One region of the Pseudomonas sp. Arb-4-2C genome, then DNA from elsewhere that is predicted to be linked to it. Evidence: predicted binding sites of a transcription regulator. Region 1 holds the regulator's gene; each other region holds the start of a gene.

The links. The regulator FliA, encoded in region 1, starts transcription of late flagellar genes. The targets are predictions, from matches to a motif close to CTAAAGTTTNNNNNNNNNNNGCCGNTAA.
Region 2: AC0J41_RS27375 (methyl-accepting chemotaxis protein) is a predicted target of FliA. The motif match lies at 2,329-2,356, and genes of this name have one in related genera.
Region 3: AC0J41_RS20370 (flagellar protein MotY) is a predicted target of FliA. The motif match lies at 4,370-4,397, and genes of this name have one in related genera.
Region 4: AC0J41_RS00445 (methyl-accepting chemotaxis protein) is a predicted target of FliA. The motif match lies at 3,627-3,654, and genes of this name have one in related genera.

What each region holds. Positions count from the first base shown of each region.
Region 1 is NZ_CM146899.1:1,332,455-1,338,223, forward strand. Features, by position in the region: gene flhF (flagellar biosynthesis protein FlhF) at 1-1,122, shown strand, start outside; gene fleN (flagellar synthesis regulator FleN) at 1,236-2,066, shown strand; gene fliA (RNA polymerase sigma factor FliA) at 2,063-2,803, shown strand; gene AC0J41_RS06060 (chemotaxis response regulator CheY) at 2,971-3,342, shown strand; gene AC0J41_RS06065 (protein phosphatase CheZ) at 3,361-4,149, shown strand; gene AC0J41_RS06070 (chemotaxis protein CheA) at 4,204-5,769, shown strand, end outside.
Region 2 is NZ_CM146899.1:6,016,674-6,022,442, reverse strand. Features, by position in the region: gene AC0J41_RS27380 (SRPBCC family protein) at 1-169, shown strand, start outside; gene AC0J41_RS27375 (methyl-accepting chemotaxis protein) at 316-2,196, opposite strand; gene AC0J41_RS27370 (sigma-70 family RNA polymerase sigma factor) at 2,526-3,026, shown strand; gene AC0J41_RS27365 (FecR domain-containing protein) at 3,026-4,027, shown strand; gene AC0J41_RS27360 (TonB-dependent siderophore receptor) at 4,115-5,769, shown strand, end outside.
Region 3 is NZ_CM146899.1:4,501,833-4,507,601, reverse strand. Features, by position in the region: gene AC0J41_RS20405 (molybdopterin oxidoreductase family protein) at 1-59, shown strand, start outside; gene grxD (Grx4 family monothiol glutaredoxin) at 157-498, shown strand; gene bfr (bacterioferritin) at 692-1,168, opposite strand; gene AC0J41_RS20390 (bacterioferritin-associated ferredoxin) at 1,370-1,588, opposite strand; gene AC0J41_RS20385 (peroxiredoxin) at 1,902-2,504, shown strand; gene rnt (ribonuclease T) at 2,583-3,260, opposite strand; gene pyrC (dihydroorotase) at 3,257-4,303, opposite strand; gene AC0J41_RS20370 (flagellar protein MotY) at 4,464-5,372, shown strand; gene AC0J41_RS20365 (argininosuccinate synthase) at 5,502-5,769, shown strand, end outside.
Region 4 is NZ_CM146899.1:100,480-106,248, reverse strand. Features, by position in the region: gene AC0J41_RS00465 (hypothetical protein) at 90-818, shown strand; gene AC0J41_RS00460 (methyl-accepting chemotaxis protein) at 867-2,804, opposite strand; gene AC0J41_RS00455 (cell division protein ZapA) at 2,904-3,206, opposite strand; gene AC0J41_RS00450 (hypothetical protein) at 3,203-3,433, opposite strand; gene AC0J41_RS00445 (methyl-accepting chemotaxis protein) at 3,711-5,336, shown strand; gene AC0J41_RS00440 (potassium/proton antiporter) at 5,664-5,769, shown strand, end outside.

The sequences.
Region 1 (5,769 bases):
GCCCAGGCCGAGCTGAGCCTGCGTGGCGAAGCCGACGGCAACACCAATCGCCAGTTGTTCGCCGGTCTGCCGTTGACGGCCGGTCTGCCGCTGACCGCTGCCGAGCCGTTGAGCGAACCGACTTACGCCGCCCCGGCGCGCCCGGCCCCGGCGCCTGCGCAGTCCTCCGGCGGGATTGACCCGCGTGCACTGGATTCGATGCGTTTTGAATTGAACAGCCTGCGCGAGCTGATGGAAGTGCAGCTCGGCACCCTGGCCTGGAATCAACTGCAAGGCAGCCGTCCGGCGCAAGCCAACCTGTATCGCCGTCTGCAACGTATCGGTCTGTCCGGCCCGTTGTCGCGCGACCTGCTGGCAATGATCACCGACATCGAAGAGCCTCGTCAGGCCTGGCGCATGCTGCTCGCACATCTGGCGCGGATGATTGCCGTACCGGAAGTCGAGCCGCTGGAAGAGGGTGGAGTGATTGCCATGGTCGGCCCGGCCGGCATGGGCAAGACCACCACCCTGGCCAAGCTCGCCGCGCGCTACGTGCTCAAGTACGGCGCGCAGAATGTGGCGCTGGTCAGCATGGACAGCTTCCGCATCGGCGCTCAGGAACAACTCAAGACCCTGGGCCGGATTCTCAACGTGCCGGTGACGCACGTTGATCCGGGCCAGTCGCTGGTTCAGGCGCTGGATCCACTGCTGCGCAAGCGCGTGGTGCTGATCGATACTGCCGGCCTGCAGGCCAGCGATCCGGCCCTGCGCATGCAGCTCGAAAGCCTGGCCGGTCGTGGCATCCGTTCAAAAAATTATCTGGTCCTGGCAACCACCAGCCAGAAACAGGTTCTAACCGCCGCTTATCACAGTTACAAGCGTTGCGGGCTTGCCGGGTGCATCCTGACTAAACTGGATGAGACAGCAAGCCTGGGCGAAGTGTTGAGCCTGGCAATCAGTCATGAACTGCCGGTCGCGTACCTGACCGATGGCCCACGGATTCCGGATGATCTGCATCTGCCGCGCCGCCATCAACTGGTCAGCCGCGCCGTCAGCGTGCAAATGCAGGAAGAACCCAGCGAAGAAGCCATGGCTGACATGTTCGCTGATATCTACCACAGCCCGACCAAGCAGGTTGGCTGAGGTAATGAACCGTTTTTGTACCTACATCGATGGTCTGCCATGCATTGTTCCGGTTGAGAACGCGCAGCCAGTAATGTGGCCTCCGTCTATGCAAGACAAGGTAAAGAAATAACATGGGCAGCATGCATCCCGTACAGGTGATCGCGGTGACCGGCGGCAAAGGTGGCGTCGGCAAGACTAACGTGTCAGTGAACTTGTCTCTGGCGTTGGCAGAGCTTGGCCGTCGGGTCATGCTGCTGGACGCCGACCTGGGGCTGGCGAACGTCGACGTTCTGCTGGGACTGACCCCCAAACGTACCCTGGCCGACGTGATCGAAGGTCGCTGCGAGCTGCGCGACGTGCTGTTGCAAGGTCCCGGCGGGATCCGCATCGTGCCGGCCGCCTCCGGCACCCAGAGCATGGTTCACCTGAGTCCGGCGCAACATGCCGGTCTGATTCAGGCCTTCAGCGACATCGGCGACAACCTCGATGTGCTGGTGATCGACACCGCTGCAGGCATTGGTGACTCGGTAGTCAGCTTTGTCCGCGCAGCCCAGGAAGTGTTGCTGGTGGTCTGCGACGAGCCGACTTCGATCACCGATGCCTACGCGTTGATCAAACTGCTCAATCGCGACTACGGCATGAACCGCTTCCGCGTCCTCGCCAACATGGCGCAGAGCCCGCAGGAAGGGCGCAACCTGTTCGCCAAGTTGACCAAGGTCACGGATCGCTTCCTCGATGTCGCCTTACAATACGTCGGCGCGGTGCCGTACGACGAAAGCGTGCGCAAGGCAGTGCAGAAGCAGCGAGCGGTCTATGAAGCCTTTCCGCGTTCCAAGTGCGCGCTGGCGTTCAAGGCGATCGCGCAGAAGGTCGATACCTGGCCGCTGCCTGCCAACCCGCGCGGTCACCTTGAGTTTTTCGTCGAGCGCCTCGTGCAGCAAACGGCAGGGCCTGTGTTATGACCGCCAGCGGTATGAATTACTACAAGAAGTCGGCACGTGACGCGCAGTACGAGTTGATCGAGCGTTACGCGCCACTGGTCAAGCGCATTGCCTATCACCTGCTGGCGCGCTTGCCGGCGAGTGTGCAGGTCGAAGATCTGATTCAGGCCGGGATGATCGGCCTGCTCGAAGTCTCGACCAAATATGACGCCAGCAAGGGCGCCAGTTTCGAAACGTACGCGGGCATTCGAATCCGCGGTGCGATGCTCGATGAAGTGCGCAAAGGTGATTGGGCGCCACGCTCGGTTCACCGCAACACCCGTATGGTCAGTGACGCAATTCGGGCAATTGAAGCTAAAACCGGCCGTGATGCTAAAGATCACGAGGTTGCGGCCGAACTCCAATTGAGTCTCGACGATTACTACGGGATTTTGAATGACACGCTGGGCAGCCGGCTGTTCAGTTTCGACGACCTGTTGCAGGACGGCGAACACGAAGGGCTGCACGAGGATGGCGCCAGTTCTCATCTTGAGCCGTCACGCGATCTGGAAGATGAACGCTTCCAGGCCGCGCTGGCGGACGCGATTGCCAATTTGCCGGAGCGTGAGCGACTGGTGTTGGCGCTGTACTACGACGAAGAGCTGAACCTCAAGGAGATCGGTGAAGTCCTTGGCGTCAGTGAATCGCGGGTCAGCCAGTTACACAGCCAGTGCGCGGCCCGCTTGCGGGGGCGTTTGGGGGAGTGGCGAGCGCGCTGAAGGCAGTGTGGGGACACTGCGAACGAGGCTGGTGCGGTGATGAACGGCACCGGTCTTGCTCTGTTGTGCTCCAGACAGTCATCGAGTGCTTTGCCGGATTGATTGAAATGGCGCGTCCAGGTGCTGGGCGCGTTTAAGACTGCTTGGAGGTCGAATTGGACAAGAACATGAAAATCCTCATCGTTGATGACTTCTCAACGATGCGGCGGATCATCAAGAACCTGCTGCGTGATCTGGGGTTCACCAACACCGTCGAGGCCGACGATGGCACGACTGCCATTCCGGTGCTCAACAGCGGAAGCATCGACTTTCTGGTAACGGACTGGAACATGCCGGGCATGACCGGTATCGACCTGCTGCGCCACGTGCGTGCCGATGAAAAACTCAAGCACCTGCCCGTGCTGATGGTGACTGCAGAAGCCAAGCGCGAGCAGATCATCGAGGCCGCTCAGGCCGGTGTGAACGGCTACGTGGTCAAACCTTTCACGGCTCAGGCGCTGAAAGAAAAAATCGAGAAGATTTTCGAACGCATCGGCTGATGAACGCGCGGGGGAGCTATGGAGCATAACGAATCTTCACAGGGCGATTTCGAATCGACCCTGAAAAAACACGCGGTCGAACTGGTCGAGAGCCTTGAAAAAGGCAGGTTCGGCGACGCTGTGCAACTGATCCATGAGCTCAATCAGACCCGTGACCGCGGCCTGTATCAGGAAGTGGGCAAGCTCACACGCGAACTGCACAGTGCGATCGTCAACTTCCAGATCGATCCGCACATGCCGCAGGCCGAGGAAGTGTCGCAAATCACCGACGCCACCGAACGCCTGGGCTATGTGGTCAAGCTGACCGAAGCCGCGGCCAACCGCACCATGGATCTGGTGGAAAGCGCCACCCCGGTCGTCAATGGTCTGGCTGAGGAAGCCCAGGCCCTGAGCACCGACTGGGGCCGTTTCATGCGCCGTGAGGTCGGGGCCGAAGAGTTCCGCGAGCTGGCGCGCCGGGTCGACGGTTTTCTGTCGCGCAGCAGCACGGGCAACCGTGCGGTGTCGAGCAACCTTAACGACATCCTGCTGGCTCAGGATTACCAGGACCTTACCGGTCAGGTGATCAAGCGCGTGACCCAACTGGTCACCGAAGTCGAAAGCAATTTGCTCAAACTCGTCCTCATGGCCAGTCAGGTGGACCGCTTTGCGGGCATCGAACACGACCGCGCCGCGATGCTTGCAGAAAAAGATCCACAAAAACATCTCTCGCAGGGTGAAGGTCCGCAGATTCATGCCGATAAACGAGAAGACGTTGTGTCCGGTCAGGACGATGTGGACGATTTGTTATCCAGCCTTGGATTCTAGAGTTTTGGAATTTTAGGTTTTTTGGGTTTTTAGACCTGTAGGAGCACCCCATTAATGAGCTTCGGCGCCGATGAAGAGATCCTTCAGGATTTCCTGGTTGAGGCCGGCGAGATTCTTGAGCAACTGTCCGAACAACTGGTCGAGCTGGAAAGCCGTCCGGATGACGCAGATCTGCTCAACGCAATTTTTCGCGGTTTCCACACTGTAAAAGGGGGCGCCGGCTTCCTTCAGCTCAACGAGCTGGTGGAGTGCTGTCACATCGCCGAAAACGTGTTCGACATCCTGCGCAAGGGTGAGCGTCGCGTTGATGCAGAACTGATGGACGTTGTCCTCGAAGCACTGGACGCGGTGAACAGCATGTTCAGCGAAGTCCGTGAACGTGCACCGATCACGGCGGCCACCCCGGAACTGCTGGCCGCGCTGGCACGTCTGGCCGAGCCGCAATCGGCCGACGAAGCTCCGGCTTCGCCGGTGGCCGAGATGATCGAAGAGCTGGTCGTCGAAGGCGATTCGAGCGATTCGGGCGACATCACCGATAACGAATTTGAACAGCTGCTGGATTCGCTGAACGCCGTCAAGGCTGAAGCCGAAGCCCCGGCCGCTGCTGCACCTGCGCAAACTGCCAATGAGGCAGCCAGCGATGAAATCACTGACGCTGAATTCGAGTCGTTGCTCGATCAGTTGCACGGCAAAGGCCAGTTCGCGGCGGACGCCGTTGCACCGACGGCGGCTGCTCCTGCGGCACCGGCTGCGGGCGACAGCTCCGACATCACCGACGACGAATTCGAAGCGCTGCTCGACCAGTTGCACGGCAAGGGCAACTTTGCCGTTGAAGCACTCGAGTCGGCGATCGCCTCGGCACCGGCTGCACCTGCTGCTCCGGTGGCTGCTGCGGCCGGTAGCGACTTGATCAGCGATCACGAGTTCGAATCGCTGCTCGACGAGTTGCACGGCAAAGGCAAGTTCACCGACGTCGGCGCTGCCGCTACAGGCACCGCTGCTGCCGTTTCGACGCCAGCTGCCAAGGCACCGGCTGCTCCGGCTGCTGCGCCGAAGGCTGCGCCCAAGCCTGAGCCGAAAGCCGAAGCTGCAAAACCGGCTGCCGCTGCCGCCCCGGCTCCGGCCCGCGCCGCCGCTGCACCGCCAGCGGAAAAACCGGCGAGCGAAGCCGAGACCACCGTGCGGGTCGACACCGCGCGTCTCGACGAAATCATGAACATGGTTGGCGAGCTGGTACTGGTGCGTAACCGTCTGGTGCGCCTGGGTCTCAACAGCGGCGACGAAGCCATGTCCAAGGCCGTGTCGAACCTCGATGTGGTCACAGCTGACCTGCAGACCGCGGTGATGAAGACCCGGATGCAGCCGATCAAGAAGGTCTTCGGGCGCTTCCCGCGTCTGGTTCGCGACCTCGCGCGTCAGCTCAAGAAAGAGATCAACCTGGAACTGGTGGGTGAAGAAACCGACCTCGACAAAAACCTTGTCGAGGCGCTGGCCGACCCGCTGGTCCACTTGGTGCGCAACGCTGTCGACCACGGCATCGAGTCACCGGAAGAACGTGAAGCCTCGGGCAAGGCCCGTGGCGGTCGTGTTGTTCTGGCCGCCGAGCAGGAAGGCGACCAC
Region 2 (5,769 bases), 1.6 Mb from region 1:
GTGGGCGGCGATGAATGTGGAATCGCTGGGGACGGGTAAGTCGCGGGCGACCTGGACGATCATTGCCGAGCCGGCTTCAGGTGGAGAAGAAGCACTGCCGGGGTTCAAGGATTTCGTGCAGGGGTTTGCCGATGATGCGATGGGGAATGTGCTGAAGCTGTTTGTGTAAGGCTTCAGTTCTTTAGTGAATGAACCACCGCCTTCGCGAGCAAGCCTGCTCCCACATTTTGATCGCATTCCTTCAAGGGAAACACGGTCAACCTGTGGGAGCGGGCTTGCTCGCGAAGAACGCTAACGCGGTCTTCAATCCGACGATCAGATCTTGAAGCTGTCCACCAACTGCTTCAACCGGTTGGCCTGCTGCGACAACGCATCACAATCCTTCAACGTCTCGTTGAGGTTGGCGACGCTCTGCTGGTTCAACAGGTTGATCTGGTTGACGTCGACGTTGAGGGTTTCCACCACGGCGGTCTGCTCTTCGGTCGCGGCAGCCACCGACTGGTTCATGCCGTCGATCTCACCGATGCGCTGAGTCACGCTGACCAGTCGCAGGCCGGCCTGGTTCGCCACTTCAACGCTCTCTTCGCTGGACGCCTGACTGGCGTTCATGGTGGTCACGGCTTCGCGTGAACCGACCTGCAAGGAGGTGATCATCTTGTGGATCTCTTCTGCCGACTCCTGGGTGCGATGGGCGAGGTTGCGCACTTCGTCCGCCACCACCGCAAAACCACGTCCGGCTTCCCCGGCACGCGCCGCTTCAATGGCCGCGTTGAGGGCCAGCAGATTGGTCTGCTGCGAAATGCCTTTGATCACGTCGAGGATGTGGCCGATGTTGTCAGTGCTGGCATTCAGGGTTTCGATCTGGGTGCACGACAGGCTGATCTTCTGCGACAGCTCGGTCATCGCCTGGATGGTTTGCTCAACTACCTGACGGCCGTCATCGGCCTGCTCGCTCGCGCCGCTGGCGTGTTGCGAAGCATCGGCGGCGTTGCGGGCGATTTCCTGGGTGGCGGCGCCCAACTGATTGATCGCTGCAGCCACGCTGTTGGTGCGTGCACTTTGCTCGTCGGAACCAACGATCGAGGCGTTGGACGATGCCATCACCCGTTGCGACAAATCATGTACGTGACGGGTGGCCGACGACACTTCGGAAATCGACGCGTGAATCCGCTCGACGAACTGGTTGAACGAGCTGCCCAGTTCGGCGAACTCATCCTTGCCTTCCACGACCAGACGACGGGTCAGGTCGCCTTCGCCCTGGGCGATGTCCTGCATCGCACGGCCCATGGTGGTCAGCGGACGCATCAGGACGTTGATCAGCAGGCTCAGCAGCAGCGCGATGGCGGCGACCGCCACGAACATGGCGATCAGCGCCGAGGTACGGAATTGGCTGAGCGCCGCGTAGGCCTTGTCGCGATCGATCGACAGACCGATGTACCACTCGGCATTCGGCAAATCGCTGACCGGGGTGAACGACAGGATGCGTTCCTGACCGTTGAGCACCACGTTCTGGTTGCCCTTCTCGATGCGCACGCTGGAGTTCGGGTAGATGTCCTTCAGGTTCTTCATCACCTGATCCTTGTCCGGGCTGACGATCACCTGACCGTCGCCGCTGACCAGGAACGCATGACCCAAGCCACCGAAGTCCACCGAGTTGATGATCTTCACCAGGGTTTCCAGGCTCAGGTCACCACCGACCACACCGAGCAGCTCACCATTCTTTTTCACCGGCATGGCGATGGTCACCACCAGACCACCGACTGCGGCCATGTACGGCGGAGTCAGCATGGTTTTATCGGCGGCAACGGCTTGCTTGTACCAAGGGCGCTGACGTGGGTCGTAACCGTCCGGCATCTTCGCGTCCGGGCGCTGGGTGAACACACCGTTGGCCTGGCCGACGTAGGTGAACTGGAAGTTCGAGGTGAAGGCCGGTTGATCGACCAGCCCCGGGAAGTCGGCGTCCTTGCCCTGGTGAGCAACGTTCTGCGCGAGGTTTTCCAGTACCAGGATCCGCCCGCTCATCCAGTTCTGCACGCTGCTGGCGGTCAGATCACCGGCCTGCTGCACGGAGGACTGGAGGTTCTGGCGAATGGTGTTTCGCTGCAGATAGTCGTTGTAGAGGGTGAACAAAGCGAAAGCCAGGACCACGACGCCCGAGGCGGCCAACAGGATTTTATGGCTGAACTTGAGATTCATTTCATGGGACTTCTTATGCAAAAGTGGGGATGCGTTCCGGGATGCAACATTCCATGTAGCTCCAAATGTCCAATAGCTGGTAGGCAGCGTTCTGATGGCCGCTCTACTTTGGTGCACGCATGTCTCACCAGTCTGTCGGCACCATTTGCAGAAATCTTAGGGCTGTGTGGGAAATGCACGGCATTTCTGGCAGATTCCCGCCGAACGGCGTCCCAGAGCGCTCGCTGTCAGGTTTTTGAAGAACGTTATGCGAGAGGAGGTTGCAAAATTCACAGCCCTTGATAAAAATGCGACTAATTATCATTTGTGACGTTCGGGCTGTCGCGTTCATGTCCTCACCTGAGTTTGCAGTGCAGGCGCTTTACAGTAGTCATCACGGCTGGCTCAACGCGTGGCTGCGGACGCGGCTGGGCAATGCCGCGGATGCGGCGGATCTGGCGCAGGATACTTTCGTGCGCCTGTTGCAACGCACCGAACGCCTGGAGCTCAAGGCCCCGCGCGCTTTTTTGCGCACCATCGCCCGTGGTCTGGTGATCGACCATTGGCGCCGTGAAGAAATCGAACGCGCCTATCTCGAATCCATCGCCCATTTGCCCGAAGCCAAAATCCCGAGCGCCGAGGCCCGCGCCCTGGTGATCGAATTGCTCGAAAGCATCGCGCGCATGCTTGAAGGCTTGCGTCCGAAGGTGCGACAGGCGTTTCTGCTGGCGCAGTGCGAAGGCTTGACCCACAAGCAGATCGCCGAACAGATGGGCTTGTCGCTGCGCTCGGTGGAACGTTACGTCGCCGATGCGCTGTATAACTGCTACGTGTTGCGGTACGCAAGCTGATGCCTGTGGATAACCTCTCGGCAGGGCGCCGTGCCGAACCGCCGCAACAGGTGGTCAAACAAGCCATTCACTGGCTGCTGCGGCTGCGCAACAACCATGGAAATGCTCGCCTGAGCAGCCAGTGCGAGGCGTGGCGCGCCGAACATCATGAACATGAACTGGCCTGGCAGCGCGTGCAGTCGCTGCAGGCCGAGTTGAGCCATAACCTGCGCGCAGTGCCTGGCACTCAGGTGGCATTCAATACACTGGAAAACAGTGCACAGGGGCTCGGACGGCGACAGGCTTTGAAACTGTTGTCCGGCGCCTTGCTGACAGGTTCCGCCGCCTGGGTAGCCAAGGACACCTCGGCCTGGCAGCAATGGAGCGCCGACTACGCCACGGCGACCGGCGAACGCCGCGGCTTCCAGTTGCCCGACGGCACGCGGATCGAGCTCAATACCGCGAGCGCGGTGGATCTGGATTACACCGCGCAGCAACGGCTGATCAAACTCACTCGCGGCGAAATCATCGTCACTTGCGGCGGCAACGATCAAGGCGCGGCCTTCAACCGAGCGCTTCGCGTGCAAAGTCGTCACGGTACCTATGAACCGACTGATGCCCGCTTCATCCTCCGCCAGGAAAGCGATTGCACGCGGCTGAGCGTCACCACCGGGCGCGTGGCCATCCACAGCGGTGGCACCTCGGTTGAGGCGCTCGCCGGCCAGACTTACCTGATCGAGCACCACCGGGTACGCCTGGCACCGCCACCGGATATGGACGCGGGTGCGTGGGTCGACGGTTTGATCGTGACTCGCAATATGCGCCTGGGCGATTTTCTCAACGAGGTCGCACGTTATCGGCCGGGCTTCGTGACGTGTGCGTCGGCCGTGGCGGATTTGCGCCTGTCCGGCGTGTTTCGCCTGGAGGACACCGACAAGCTGCTGGCCATCCTGCCGCAGACCCTGCCGGTGCAATTGCGTTATCGCACCCGATGGTGGGTCACGCTGGAAGCAGTGGCCTGAAATTATTTTGGCGGGTTTTCGCGACAAGTCCGGCTTGGTCAGTAAGCACTTCAACTCAGCCTTTGCGACTTCCCACGGAAACCTACAATGACTGTCCGCATCACCTGTAAGAACCCTCTGAATTTCACTGCCGAATCGGGCCTGCTGCGCCACGCCATTCGCGCCGCCCTGCTCTCCACAGTTTTGGGCGCTGGTGTGCTGCCTGGCCTGAGCCTCGCCGCCAATACCAGTGAAGCGAGCAGTCATCGCTACAACATCGCCGCCGGCCCGCTGGGTGAGGCGCTGAACCAGTTTGCGCGCCAGGCTGGCATCACCCTGTCGATGACCCCGCAGCAAACGCAGGAGCGGCGGTCTCCGGGCGTGCAGGGCGAGTATTCAACCGACCAGGCGTTGCGCCATTTGCTCGGGGGCTCGGGCCTTGAAGCAGTGAGCGAGGATGGTAGCAGCTACATTCTGCATTCTGTCAGCGACAGCAACGCACTGGCGCTGCCAACCACCGATATCAAAGGCTTTGCCCTCGGCAACGCACTGGGCAGCATGGAAGGCTACAACGCCACCCACAGCCAGATTGCCACCAAGACCAGTACTGCGTTGCTGGAAACCTCGCAAAGCGTATCCGTGGTCACTCGCCAGCAAATGGACGACCAAGGCTCACAGACCGTCTCCCAGGCGATGCGCTATACCCCCGGGGTGCTGACCAACCCTTACGGCGCAACCCACCGCTACGACTACGTGGCAATGCGCGGCTTCAACGACGGTTCGGTGGACAACATCTACCTCGACGGCCTCAAGTCGATGGGCGACAGCGGCACCTACAGCACCATGCAGGTCGATCCGTATTTCCTCGAGCGCGTGGACATTCTCAAAGGTCCATCGTCGGTGTTGTACGGCCGTAGCTCGCCCGGTGGCCTGGTGGCGCTGACCAGCAAGAAGCCATTGTACGAGGCCTATCATCAGGTCCAGGCCACGGTCGGCACCCAAGGTCAGCGCGGGGTTGGTTTTGACTTCAGCGGCCCGGTCGATGACGACAAGCGCATTGCCTATCGTCTGACCGGTTTGACGGACCAGTCCGACACACAGTTCGACCACAACAAGGAAAAACGCTTCGCCCTCGCACCCACCTTGAGCATCGATTTCTCTGAAGACACTTCGCTGACGCTGCAGGCTTATCTGCAGCACGATCCGGATGGCGGCTACCACGGTGGCGTGCCGGCGGATGGCACGATTCATCAGCGCAATGGCAACCGTATCTCACCGCACTTCTTCGAGGGCGAGCCGGGGATTGACGGCTATTCGCGGGATCAGCAGTCGTTCGGCTATCAGTTCGAACATCGCTTCAATGATGTCTTCACCGCAAGACAGAACTTCCGTTACCTGGACTCCAAAGTGAACATGGATCAGGTCTACGCCTACGGCTGGACGACGCCGACCAGCAACGAACTGAACCGCTACTACACAGGCGGTGATGAACGCCTGCATGCGTTCATCATCGATAACATGCTGCAGGCCGAATTTTTCACCGGTGCCACCAAGCACACCGTGTTGATGGGCGCGGACTATCAGCGGCGCAAGACGGTGGTCGACTGGACCAGTGGCGGCCTGGCGCCGATCAATGCGTTCAATCCGATCTATGGCAACTCGGCGATCAACATGTACGGCGAGACCAGCTACCTGCGGCGTCTGGAACAAACCGGGGTGTACCTGCAAGACCTGATCGAGATGGACCAATGGCGCTTCTCGCT
Region 3 (5,769 bases), 3.2 Mb from region 1:
ATGAATTGTCGGGCAACGCGGCGCTTAATGGCGTGCCAGTGACGGTGGCGGCGGCCTGAACGTGACTGTCGGGGAGACCGAGCATGGCGCTCGGGATTCCGTTACAATGCGTCACCGTGCCGACCCATGAGTCGGAAAGTTCAGCCGAGGTGCTCCATGGATATCATCGAAACGATTAAAGAGCAGATTGCCAACAACACCATTCTGCTTTACATGAAAGGCTCGCCGAATGCCCCACAGTGTGGCTTCTCCGCGAAAGCTGCGCAGGCTGTGATGGGCTGTGGCGAGAAGTTCGCCTACGTCGACATCCTGCAGAACCCGGAAATCCGCGCCAACCTACCGAAGTACGCCAACTGGCCGACTTTCCCGCAGCTGTGGGTGGGTGGCGAGCTGGTCGGCGGTAGCGACATCATGGCTGAAATGTTCGCCAACGGTGAGCTGCAAAGCACCATCAAGGCGGCTGTTGAAGCGGCTGCAGCGAACAAGTCCGAAGCCTGATTGGGCTTTTGTGGGAGCGAGCCTGCTCGCGAATGCTTTCTGCCGGTCACAATGTTGCCGGCTGACATGACGCTATCGCCAGCAGACTGACTCCCACAGGGATTTCAGCATTGACTGAAATCCCGGCAATAAAAAGCCCCGCCTCTCGAAAGAGGGCGGGGCTTTTTAGTGTATCGAGTTTAGCGCTCGCTAATTACTCGTCTTCGCCCATCTGCGATTGCAGATAGTTCTCAAGACCGACTTTATCGATCAGGCCCAGTTGGGTTTCCAGCCAGTCGATATGTTCTTCTTCGGATTCAAGAATATCTTCAAGCAGTTCGCGGCTGCCAAAGTCGCCTACCGATTCGCAATGCGCGATGGCGGCTTTCAGGTCGGCGTGGCCGCTCTTCTCGATCCGCAGGTCGCACTCCAGCATTTCCTTGGTGTGCTCGCCGATGTGCAGCTTGCCCAGGTCCTGCACGTTCGGCAGACCTTCGAGGAACAGGATGCGCTTGATCAGCTTGTCCGCGTGCTTCATCTCGTCGATGGACTCGTGGTACTCGTGCTTGCCCAGCTTGTTCAGGCCCCAATCTTCATACATGCGTGCATGCAGGAAGTACTGATTGATCGCGACCAGCTCATTGGCAAGGATCTTGTTGAGATGCTGGATGACTGTAATGTCGCCTTTCATGATGGGAGTCCTGCCCTGTAATAGCTGTATATAAGGCGGAGTTTGAGCTTGGTATTTATAAGTGTCAAACCTAAGTTATTGAATAATAAATGAAATTAAATCTGAATAAGAATGTTTGTGTTCCGCGTCTAGCGCCTAACCGTTTGATTTGCGGGCATAAAAAAACCGGACATATGTCCGGTTCTTTGAAATGAGGGGTATTCAAGCAGCCGTAAATTCTACAGGGTAGGGGATCGCAGCCTGGGCGGTTTGCAGCTTGGTCAGGGTTTCGCGCACCACTTCCTTGGCAAGGCAGGCACATTTGCCGCATTGGCTGGCGACGCCGGTGGCCTGGCGGACTTCTTTGTAGCTGCAGCAACCTTCATAGATCGCTTCGCGGATCTGTCCGTCGGTGACGCCAGTGCAGAGGCAAACATACATAAGTGAGAACCGTCGCTGGTTGTGACTCAATTGCGATGGATCTTAATGTTAACGAGAATGATTGTCAAAGTGCTTTCTGAACGCTTCAGCTGATTGACAGCCGTGACCGACGAACGGCGATTGCTGGCTTTTTGCCTGGCCCTGCAAATGCAGCACCGTTATCCGCTTTGGGTAAAAAACCGTTAAGGACAGGCCAAAAACGCAGTGTATGATGGTCGGCCCTTGCGAAGAGGGTTCGTGTCACAGGGCTGTCGCCTGAGGGTGGCAGGCTGGCCCGGACCCTGAACTTCAAGTTATTCACCAGGAGATATCCATGAGCGTACTCGTAGGCAAACAAGCCCCTGACTTCACTGTCCCGGCCGTACTCGGCAATGGCGAGATCGTTGACAGCTTCACTCTGTCCTCGGCCATCAAAGGCAAATACGGTCTGGTGTTCTTCTACCCACTGGACTTCACCTTCGTCTGCCCGTCCGAGCTGATCGCTCTGGACAACCGCATGGCCGACTTCAAGGCACGCAACGTAGAAGTGATCGCCGTTTCGATCGACTCGCACTTCACCCACAACGCCTGGCGCAACACCCCGGTCAACAATGGCGGCATCGGCCAGGTGAAATACACCATGGCTGCCGACATGAAGCACGACATTGCCAAGGCCTACGACGTTGAGTCCGAAGGCGGCGTGGCTTTCCGTGGCGCGTTCCTGATCGACGACAAAGGCGTTGTCCGTTCGCAGATCATCAACGACCTGCCGCTGGGCCGTAACATGGAAGAGCTGATCCGTCTGGTCGACGCTCTGCAATTCCACGAAGAGCACGGCGAAGTCTGCCCTGCCAACTGGAAGAAAGGCGACAAAGGCATGAACGCTTCGCCAGAAGGCGTTGCGGCGTACCTGACCGAGAACGCTGCGGCCCTGTAAGGCGCAACGTCGAGGTACAAAAAAACCGGCCCAAGTGGCCGGTTTTTTTATGCGCGGGATTTGCCCGACGATGATCAATCAGTCGTCGAAATCTTCCCAGCCGCCCATTTGTTTCCAGCGGTTGACGATGCCGCAGAACAGCTCGGCCGTCTTCTCGGTGTCGTACCGCGCCGAGTGCGCTTCACGGCCATCGAAGTCGATGTCGGCGGCCTGACAGGCCTTGGCCAGCACCGTTTGACCGTACGCCAGGCCAGCCAGCGTCGCGGTGTCGAAGCTGGAGAATGGATGAAACGGGTTGCGCTTCATGTCCAGTCGGGCCACGGCGGCATTCAGGAAGCCAAGGTCGAAGCTGCTGTTGTGGCCGACCAGGATCGCCCGTTTGCAGCCGTTGGCTTTCAGTGCCTTGCGAATACCACGGAAGATGTCGGTCAGTGCGGTTTCTTCGCTGACCGCCATGCGCAGCGGATGATCAAGCTTGATCCCGGTGAACTCCAGCGCTGCTGCTTCGATGTTGGCGCCTTCAAACGGCTCAACGCGGAAGAAATAGGTGTGGTCCGGGTAAACGAAACCCTTTTCATCCATGGCGATGGTGGTCGCGGCAATCTCCAGCAGAGCGTCGGTGGCCGAATTGAAGCCCCCGGTCTCTACGTCAACGACAACTGGCAGGTAACCGCGAAAACGCGCTGCCATTGGATGACGGGAACCGCCGCCGCCACCTTGACCGTCCAGTTCGTCGTCGAAATGGTCTTCACTCACGCGTGTTCCTCCAGCAGGCGCCAGCGCAGTTTTTCACCGGCGCGCAGCGGGATAACGTTCAGCTCGCCGAATGGCAGGCTGGTCGGGGCGGTCCATTCTTCACGGACCAGGGTGATGCGATCGGTATTGGTCGGCAGGCCGTAGAAGCGCGGGCCGCTGAGGCTGGCGAACGCTTCGAGCTTGTCCAGCGCGTTACGCTGTTCGAAGGCTTCGGCGTACATCTCGATAGCGGCGTAGGCGGTGTAGCAGCCGGCGCAACCGCAGGCGGCTTCCTTGGCGTGCTGGGCATGCGGCGCCGAGTCGGTGCCGAGGAAGAACTTCGCGCTGCCGCTGGTGGCGGCGTCGAGCAGGGCTTCCTGATGCGTATTACGCTTGAGGATCGGCAGGCAATAAAAGTGCGGCCGAATCCCGCCCACCAGCATGTGGTTGCGGTTGTACAGCAGGTGGTGCGCGGTGATGGTCGCGCCAACGTTGGACGAAGCCTCGTTGACGAACTGCACGGCGTCGCCGGTAGTGATGTGTTCGAACACCACTTTGAGCGTTGGGAAACGCTCGACCACACGGCGCATGTGTTCATCGATGAAAATCTTTTCGCGATCGAAAACGTCGACATCGCCACGGGTGACTTCACCGTGGATCAGCAGCGGCATGCCGACTTCGGCCATGGCTTCCAGCGCCGGGAAGATCTTGTCGATGCTGGTCACCCCGGAATCGGAGTTGGTGGTGGCGCCGGCCGGGTACAGTTTGGCGGCGTGCACGAAACCGTTGGCCTTGGCCTCACGAATTTCTTCGGGCTGGGTGCGGTCGGTGAGGTACAGCACCATCAGCGGTTCGAAGCGACTGCCGGCCGGGCGGGCAGCGAGAATCCGCTGGCGATAGCCGTCGGCTTCGGCGGCATTGCGCACCGGTGGTACCAGGTTGGGCATGATGATGGCGCGGCCAAAGGTGCGCGCAACATCGGCAACGGTATTGGTCAACACGGCACCATCGCGAAGATGAATGTGCCAGTCGTCGGGACGCAGCAGGGTCAGGCGGTCGGACATGAGGGGATTCCAGGCGGGTCAAACTGAGGGGAATGCTACCGGAAAAGACTCTTGCAGGCACTCGCTATCAAGTTTTGCGGGAACCTTCCGATATCCCGTAGGTATGCCGTAAACATAGTGTGAATCGGTCTTTGTGTTACAGAAGCCAATGGAGCCTCCCGTGCGCCAGCGATATTTAGCCTTGCTCAGTGTGTTTGCCAGCCTTCCCGCGATGGCGCTCACCTACCAGACTCGTCTGGAGAACATTGAGTGGACGGTCGAGGGCGACAAGTTCGAGTGCCGCCTGACCCAGCCGATCACCGATTTCGGCTCGGGCCAGTTCGTGCGCAAGGCCGGTGAGCAGGCGATTTTTCGCCTGAATGCCTACAACGCCATGCTCGGCGGCGGTTCGGCGACCTTGCTCGCGGCCGCCGCGCCATGGCAGCCGGGGCGCAACGACATCTATCTGGGCAGTGTCAGGATCGGCACCGGCAACGTGCTGTTCAACAGTTCGCAATCTCAGGCCGGTGGCTTGATCAGCGGCTTGCTCGACGGTCGCAGCCCGGTGGTGCGCCGTGCTTCCGGCGATGGCCGGGTGTCTGAAGTACGCCTGCTGCCTGTCAAGTTCAGCAAGGCTTTCAACGACTACCAGATGTGTGTGGCGAAATTGCTGCCGCAGAATTTCGATCAGGTCAAACAGTCGCAGATCGGCTTCCCCGGTGAAGGTACCGACCTGGATGCCGATGCCAAGGCCAGGCTGCAAGTGATGCTCGAATACATGAAGGCTGATCCGACGGTCAATCATATCGAACTCGACGGCCACTCCGACAACAGCGGCAACCGTCTGACCAACCGTGAACTGTCTCGCCGTCGTGCGCTGGCGGTGGTCGATTTCTTCAAGGCCAACGGCATCGCCGAATCGCAGATCACCGTGCGTTTCCACGGCGAGCAATACCCGCTGGTTCCGAACACCAATGCGGCCAACCGGGCGAAGAATCGCCGGGTCAGCGTGAAGCTCGCGCGGGTGGCGCCGACCGCCGCTCCAGCGCCGCAAGCCAGCACGCCAGGCAATACTGCGGCAACTTCCTGACCTGCCGGTCATCGTCGCGCTCTCGACAGATTCTGTCGCTTTGTCGTCTTAAGCTGTCGCGCCTCTGTAAATTATCGCATTTGAGCGGTAGACTCCTCGGCTTTCCGTAGAACCCCGTGGAGTGATGGCATGGCGGACGTAAACAAGGTCGTTCTGGCGTATTCCGGCGGCCTGGACACTTCGGTGATCCTCAAGTGGCTGCAGGATACTTATAACTGTGAAGTGGTGACCTTCACCGCTGACCTGGGTCAGGGCGAAGAGGTCGAGCCGGCTCGCGCCAAGGCTCAGGCCATGGGTGTCAAAGAAATCTACATCGATGACCTGCGCGAAGAGTTCGTGCGCGATTTCGTGTTCCCGATGTTCCGCGCCAACACCGTTTACGAAGGCGAGTACCTGC
Region 4 (5,769 bases), 1.2 Mb from region 1:
CTGGCGATAGGCTGTTTTCGCCTGACATGTAGTTTGCCCGGCAAGTATGGAATTGAAGTACACCTTCCACTCCGAGAGGCAGACACATCATGAGCAGCAAAACGCTCGAAGAACGATCCATCAAGCTTCCGGGGATTGTGACCGAGGACTACTGCATTCTCGCTTCCACCTCAGCCACGTCTCTGCGCAACGGTACGGTCTGGACGAATAAGGATTCAACCGTATCCACTGTCATCAGCAAAAATCATCAACGATTATCGGATGAACAGAGCCTGATCAGTATCGTAATGGCTCCAGGCGATAACGAGCTTGGTACTACAACTACCGCAACGGCAATGTTTGAAGTGACTTCTGTGGGCGATCACTATTTATCGACACATCGCGTCACCTTCAAGGACTTCACCCACACGCAAGACAATCAATGGAATGCTACGGTGTACGGCACGCCACTGCTTAATGACACGTCAGAATCGTTAATCGACCCCTATGTCATGCTCAGCGAATATCAGTTTTTCATGGCGGCCAGAGTCAATGACAACGTGAAAGATGAGGGCAGCCAGGAGCGCGTCAGCAAAAAAACCTACACAAAGTTAGCCAACAATCTTTACATCAATGAAATTGTGACCCCTTATAAGACCTATCCCAACTCCCAGTCTTTCAACAACGACGACATGTTCAGAACATTGGCGTCAGACGATCTCTACGTTGATGAGTCAGCAGAGTGGTTGGTCAAGGAGAAACTGGTTTACTACTTGCTTACCTTGGGCGGAATCGACTTTTACGGTAGAGAACTCCGCCTGATAAAAGCTGCGCGATAATTCGCCCGACGCGCCTCAGCCGGCGCGTCGAACCGAAAAAAAACGCTATCAATTTAATCGAAACCCACCCATCTGCCGCGCCAGATCATCCGCCAGTCTCTGCAACATCTGGCAGTCTTCGCGACAAGCCCTGACCTCCCCCGCCGTCGCCCGCGCCAGGTCGGAAATCCCCTGCACATTGCGGTTGATCTCTTCAGTCACCGCCGACTGCTCTTCCGTCGCCGTCGCCACCTGATGATTCATGTCGCTGATGCGCTCGACCTGCCCGGTAATGGCCGTCAATGAAGCGCCAGTACGCTGGCTCGACTCAACCCCGGTCCCCGTCGCGGCCTGACCGGTACGCATCGACGACACGGCGTTTTCTGCGCCCTGCTTGAGGCTGCCGATCATCTGCTGAATCTCGTCGGTGGACGCTTGGGTCCTGCGCGCCAAGGTGCGCACTTCATCGGCCACCACAGCGAACCCGCGCCCCATGTCCCCGGCCCGCGCCGCTTCGATGGCGGCGTTGAGTGCCAGCAGGTTGGTCTGCTCGGACACCCCGCGAATCACCGCCAGCACCGAGTCGATTGATGCCACCTGATGCGCCAACTCACCGACCGCGCCAGCCGCCACGCCAATCTCATCGGACATGCTTTCGATATGACGGATCGAGCCACCGACCACTTCCCGCGCCTGCAGCGCTTCGTCCCGTGCGGTTTGTGAGGCAAGTGCGGCGTTGCCGGCGTTCTGTGCGATCTCCTGCACGGTCAGGCCCATTTCATGCACCGCCGTGGCGACCATATCGGTCATTTCCTGCTGACGGCCGGAACGCTCGGCGGTGTTTTCCACCACTCTGGCCACTTGGCCGACAGCGGTGCGCAGACGTTCGCTGGTGGTCAGCACCTCACCGATCATCCCGCGCTGGCTGTCGAGGAATCGGTTAAAGCCCCGGGCCAGATCGCCCAGCTCATCGGCGCGGCTGGAATCTAACCGATGGGTCAAATCTCCACCGCCGCTACCGATTGCTACCAGCGCGGCTGTTACCTGACGAATCGGCCGCACCAAACCTTGCGCCAGCCACACCACCAAGGCGAGGCACACCAGCGCCACCGCCAGACCGATGCCACCACTCATCCACATCGCTTTGCGGGCTTCGGCATAGATCTGCGACTGCGGCACTTCGGCCACCAGGGTCCAGCCAAGATCGCGCAACGGCAGGCTGAAGACGAGGAAGTCTTCGCCGTCCCTTTGGAAGCTGCTGTTCACGGCAACTTTTTGACCCAAGACGTTTTGCGCAGCGCTGGCGCCGATCTGCTCGCTCAAGGTGCGCTTGCCGCTGTATTGCGCTTCAGGATGAACCTGGATCAAACCGTCAGAACGCACGAGATAGACCTTGCCGCGCTCACCGAAGCTGAAGTTGTGGATCAGCTCCGACAGCTCTTTCATGCTCAGGCCAAGCCCTGCCACGCCGACCACTTTGCCCGCCTGCTCGACCTTCAGATCGATGAACAGCGCCAATTCTCCGGTAGCACCGTCGTTGTCGATATTCAGGGTGCGGGGCTGGTTGCTGTCGAGGAAGGAATAGAACCAGGCATCGGCCGGCTTGGCGCGGCTGAGAGTGCGGTCCAGGCCTTTTTCGGTGACGTAGTGATTGGATTCGGCGCCGATGATCAATGCGGTGAAGGCTTTATGTTCGGCGCGGATACCTTCCAGATACTGCGCGAAGGCCGCCGTTTTTCCGCTGTCTTCACCCGAGGCCAGCCAGTCGCGCACCATCGTGTTGCTGGCGATGTCCTTGGCGGCGGTCAGTGGCTGAACGAGGATGCGTTCGATGTCATTGCGCGTCGCTTCGATGCTCGACGGCAGCGCTTGTTCGACCAGATAGCTCTGGGCGAGGCGGTTGACCACCAGGGTATAAATGCCAACCACGATCAGGATGCTGAACAGCAGGGCGGTGCCCATGCTGAGAATCAGCTGCCATTGAATACTGCGTCGCCACAACTGCATGGAGCACCCCCAAAGAATAAGTGGCCGAAACAATGCAACAGCCGTGCCGATTGTATACAACTCAATCGACAATCTATTCTTTGGTTGTGCGCAACCCCATCAACCCTGATTGATGGTCTTGGCGATGGTTTCGACCGTGGCGCTGACTTGCTCTTGGTAACGGTCGAGTTCTTCCTGGTGCTGCTTCTTCATTTCGATCTGCTGCGAGCACAGATTCATGGCTGCCAGCACCAGCAAGCGGTCACCGATCAGCGTCGGGTATTTGCGTTTGGTGTCGGCCAGTGCGGCCTTGAGCATCAGTGCGGCGTCCAGCAGGGTCTGTTCTTCCCCGGCCGGTGCCTTGATCGAATAGTCCTCCCCGAGAATGGAGATGACTTTTACCCCTGCGGTGCCGTGGTTCATGCGCTGACAGGACCTGCGTTGACGCGATCAACCAGGGCCTGGATGCGCGCTGCGGTGGCGCCGTGCTTCTCTTCCTGTTCCATCAGGCTCAGTTGCAGGCTTTCGTTTTCATCCTTGGCCTGGGCCAGTTCCGTGGACAGGGTCTGGTTGGTTTGCGTGAGGGTCTGGTTCTGTTGCACCAGGTCGCTGACGAGCTGTTCCAATTGGCTGAGGGATGCTTCCAACATTTTGATCTTCCAGGCGTTTTTCAAAGGGCGCGTACGATAAAGAAAAGTCACTGCGGATGCCAGGGTTAAACCGGCGCAAGGCCTTGATTTTCCTGGCGGCCGACCGTTCTTGCGAGTTTTAAAGACTGCGATCTGCCGATCTGGTTCCTGCACTTCGTCGCCCAGGCCCTTATGCGACAAATACGCACACTGCCTCAAGACTTTAGTCGTATGACCGATAAGTCATCCATACAGCAGTCTCAGCCCGCATGGATGCGGCCCTTTTTGGTATCACGCCATGTCCCTTCGCAATATGAATATCGCCCCCCGGGCGTTCACCGGTTTCGCCCTGATCGGCGGCCTGATGCTGATCCTCGGCGTGTTCGCCTTGAACCAGATGAGCAAAATCCGCGGCGCTGCCGAGAACATCACCACCAGCAGTGTGCCGAGCATCAAGAACCTCGACGAGTTCACGCAACTGACCCTGCGCCTGCGGGTGCTGTCGTACCGTTTGCTGGTCAACCGTGAAGCGGACGTGCAGCAGAAAACCGTCGAGCTGCTGGAGATGCGCAACCAGCAGATCCGCGCCGCCCAAACCGCCTATGAGCCGCTGATCGTCAGCCCGCAGGAGCGCGCCGCGTACGATCAGTACGTGCAGTTGCTCGGCCAGTACCGCCAGATCGAAGACCGGATGAAAAGCCTGTCGCGCAACAATCAGGTGGACGAGTTGCGCAACCTGCTGAACACCCAGTTGCTCGACAACTCCGAGGCGATGAACAGCGTGCTCAACCGCCTGATGCAAATCAATGGCCAGCAGATCAGCGAAACCAACCAACAGGCCGCCGAGCAATACTCCTCGGCATTCAATCTGGTGGTCACCCTGCTGGTCGTCGCCACTGGCCTGACGTTCCTGTTCGCCTGGCTGCTGACCCTCAGCATCACCAAGCCGATCTCGAAAGCGCTGGACGCGGCGGAAACCATTGCCGAAGGCAACCTGACCCAGCCGATCCACGTTGACGGCACCGACGAAGCCGGGCGCCTGCTGGCGGCCATGGCCAAGATGCAATCGAAACTGCGCGACACCCTGCAGCGCATCTCCGGCTCCGCCACCCAGCTGGCTTCCGCTGCCGAAGAGCTGAACAGCGTCACCGACGAAAGCGCCCGTGGCCTGACCCAGCAGAACAACGAAATCGAACAGGCCGCCACCGCCGTCAACGAAATGACCAGTGCCGTGGAAGAAGTCGCACGCAATGCGGTAAGCACTTCGGAAGCCTCGAAGAACGCCACCACTTCGGCGGGCGACGGCCGTGACCTGGTACAGGAAACCGTCAGCGCCATCGAACGCATGAGCGCCGATGTGCAGAGCACTGCGACCCTGATCGGTGATCTGGCGAACGAATCCCGTGACATCGGCAAGGTGCTAGACGTGATTCGCGGCCTGGCCGATCAGACCAACCTGCTGGCCCTCAACGCAGCTATCGAAGCGGCACGTGCCGGTGAAGCCGGGCGCGGTTTTGCCGTGGTGGCGGACGAAGTCCGTGCCCTGGCACACCGCACCCAGCAGTCGACCAGCGAAATCGAGCGGATGATCGGCAGCATCCAGAGCGGCACCGAACACGCCGTGGATTCGATGCGCAACAGCACCGAGCGCGCCGAATCGACGCTGAACATCGCCCGTGGCGCCGGTCTGTCGCTGGACACCATCAACACCGCGATCGTTGAAATCAACGAGCGCAACCTGGTGATCGCCAGCGCTGCCGAAGAGCAGGCACAAGTGGCCCGCGAAGTGGATCGCAACCTGGTGAACATTCGCGACCTGTCGGTGCAGTCGGCCACCGGCGCGAATCAGACCAGTGCGGCGAGCAACGAGCTGTCGCGCCTGGCGCTGGATCTGAACAATATGGTTGGGCGGTTCAGCCTTTGATCTAAAAGCAAGATCAAGAGCGCCCCATCACCCCAACCCTCTCCCCCTAAAGGGGGCGAGGGGGAAAGGGAGCAGATCTTCGTGCTTTTCAAAACCTGAGTTCGACTCGCTATTTCAGGTCGATGTAACTCGAGAGAGCCACTCGGTCAGTCCCCTCCGCCTCCGGGAGAGGGCCAGGGTGAGGGCAGCGATCTCAAGCCGAACCCAAATCTGCATCCCCCACTGAAAAACCTTTTTGACAGCATCACATTTCAACAGGTTAGAATCGCTGGCACGCAGACTGCATGGTCAGTTTGTGCCCGTCTTTACGCTTCTGGAGTACTGCCTTTGAATGCGACGACCATCAACAGCCTGTTCTTGATCGGCGCGTTGCTGGTAGGTGCGAGCATTCTTGTCAGCTCACTTTCTTCCCGTCTCGGCATCCCCATTCTGG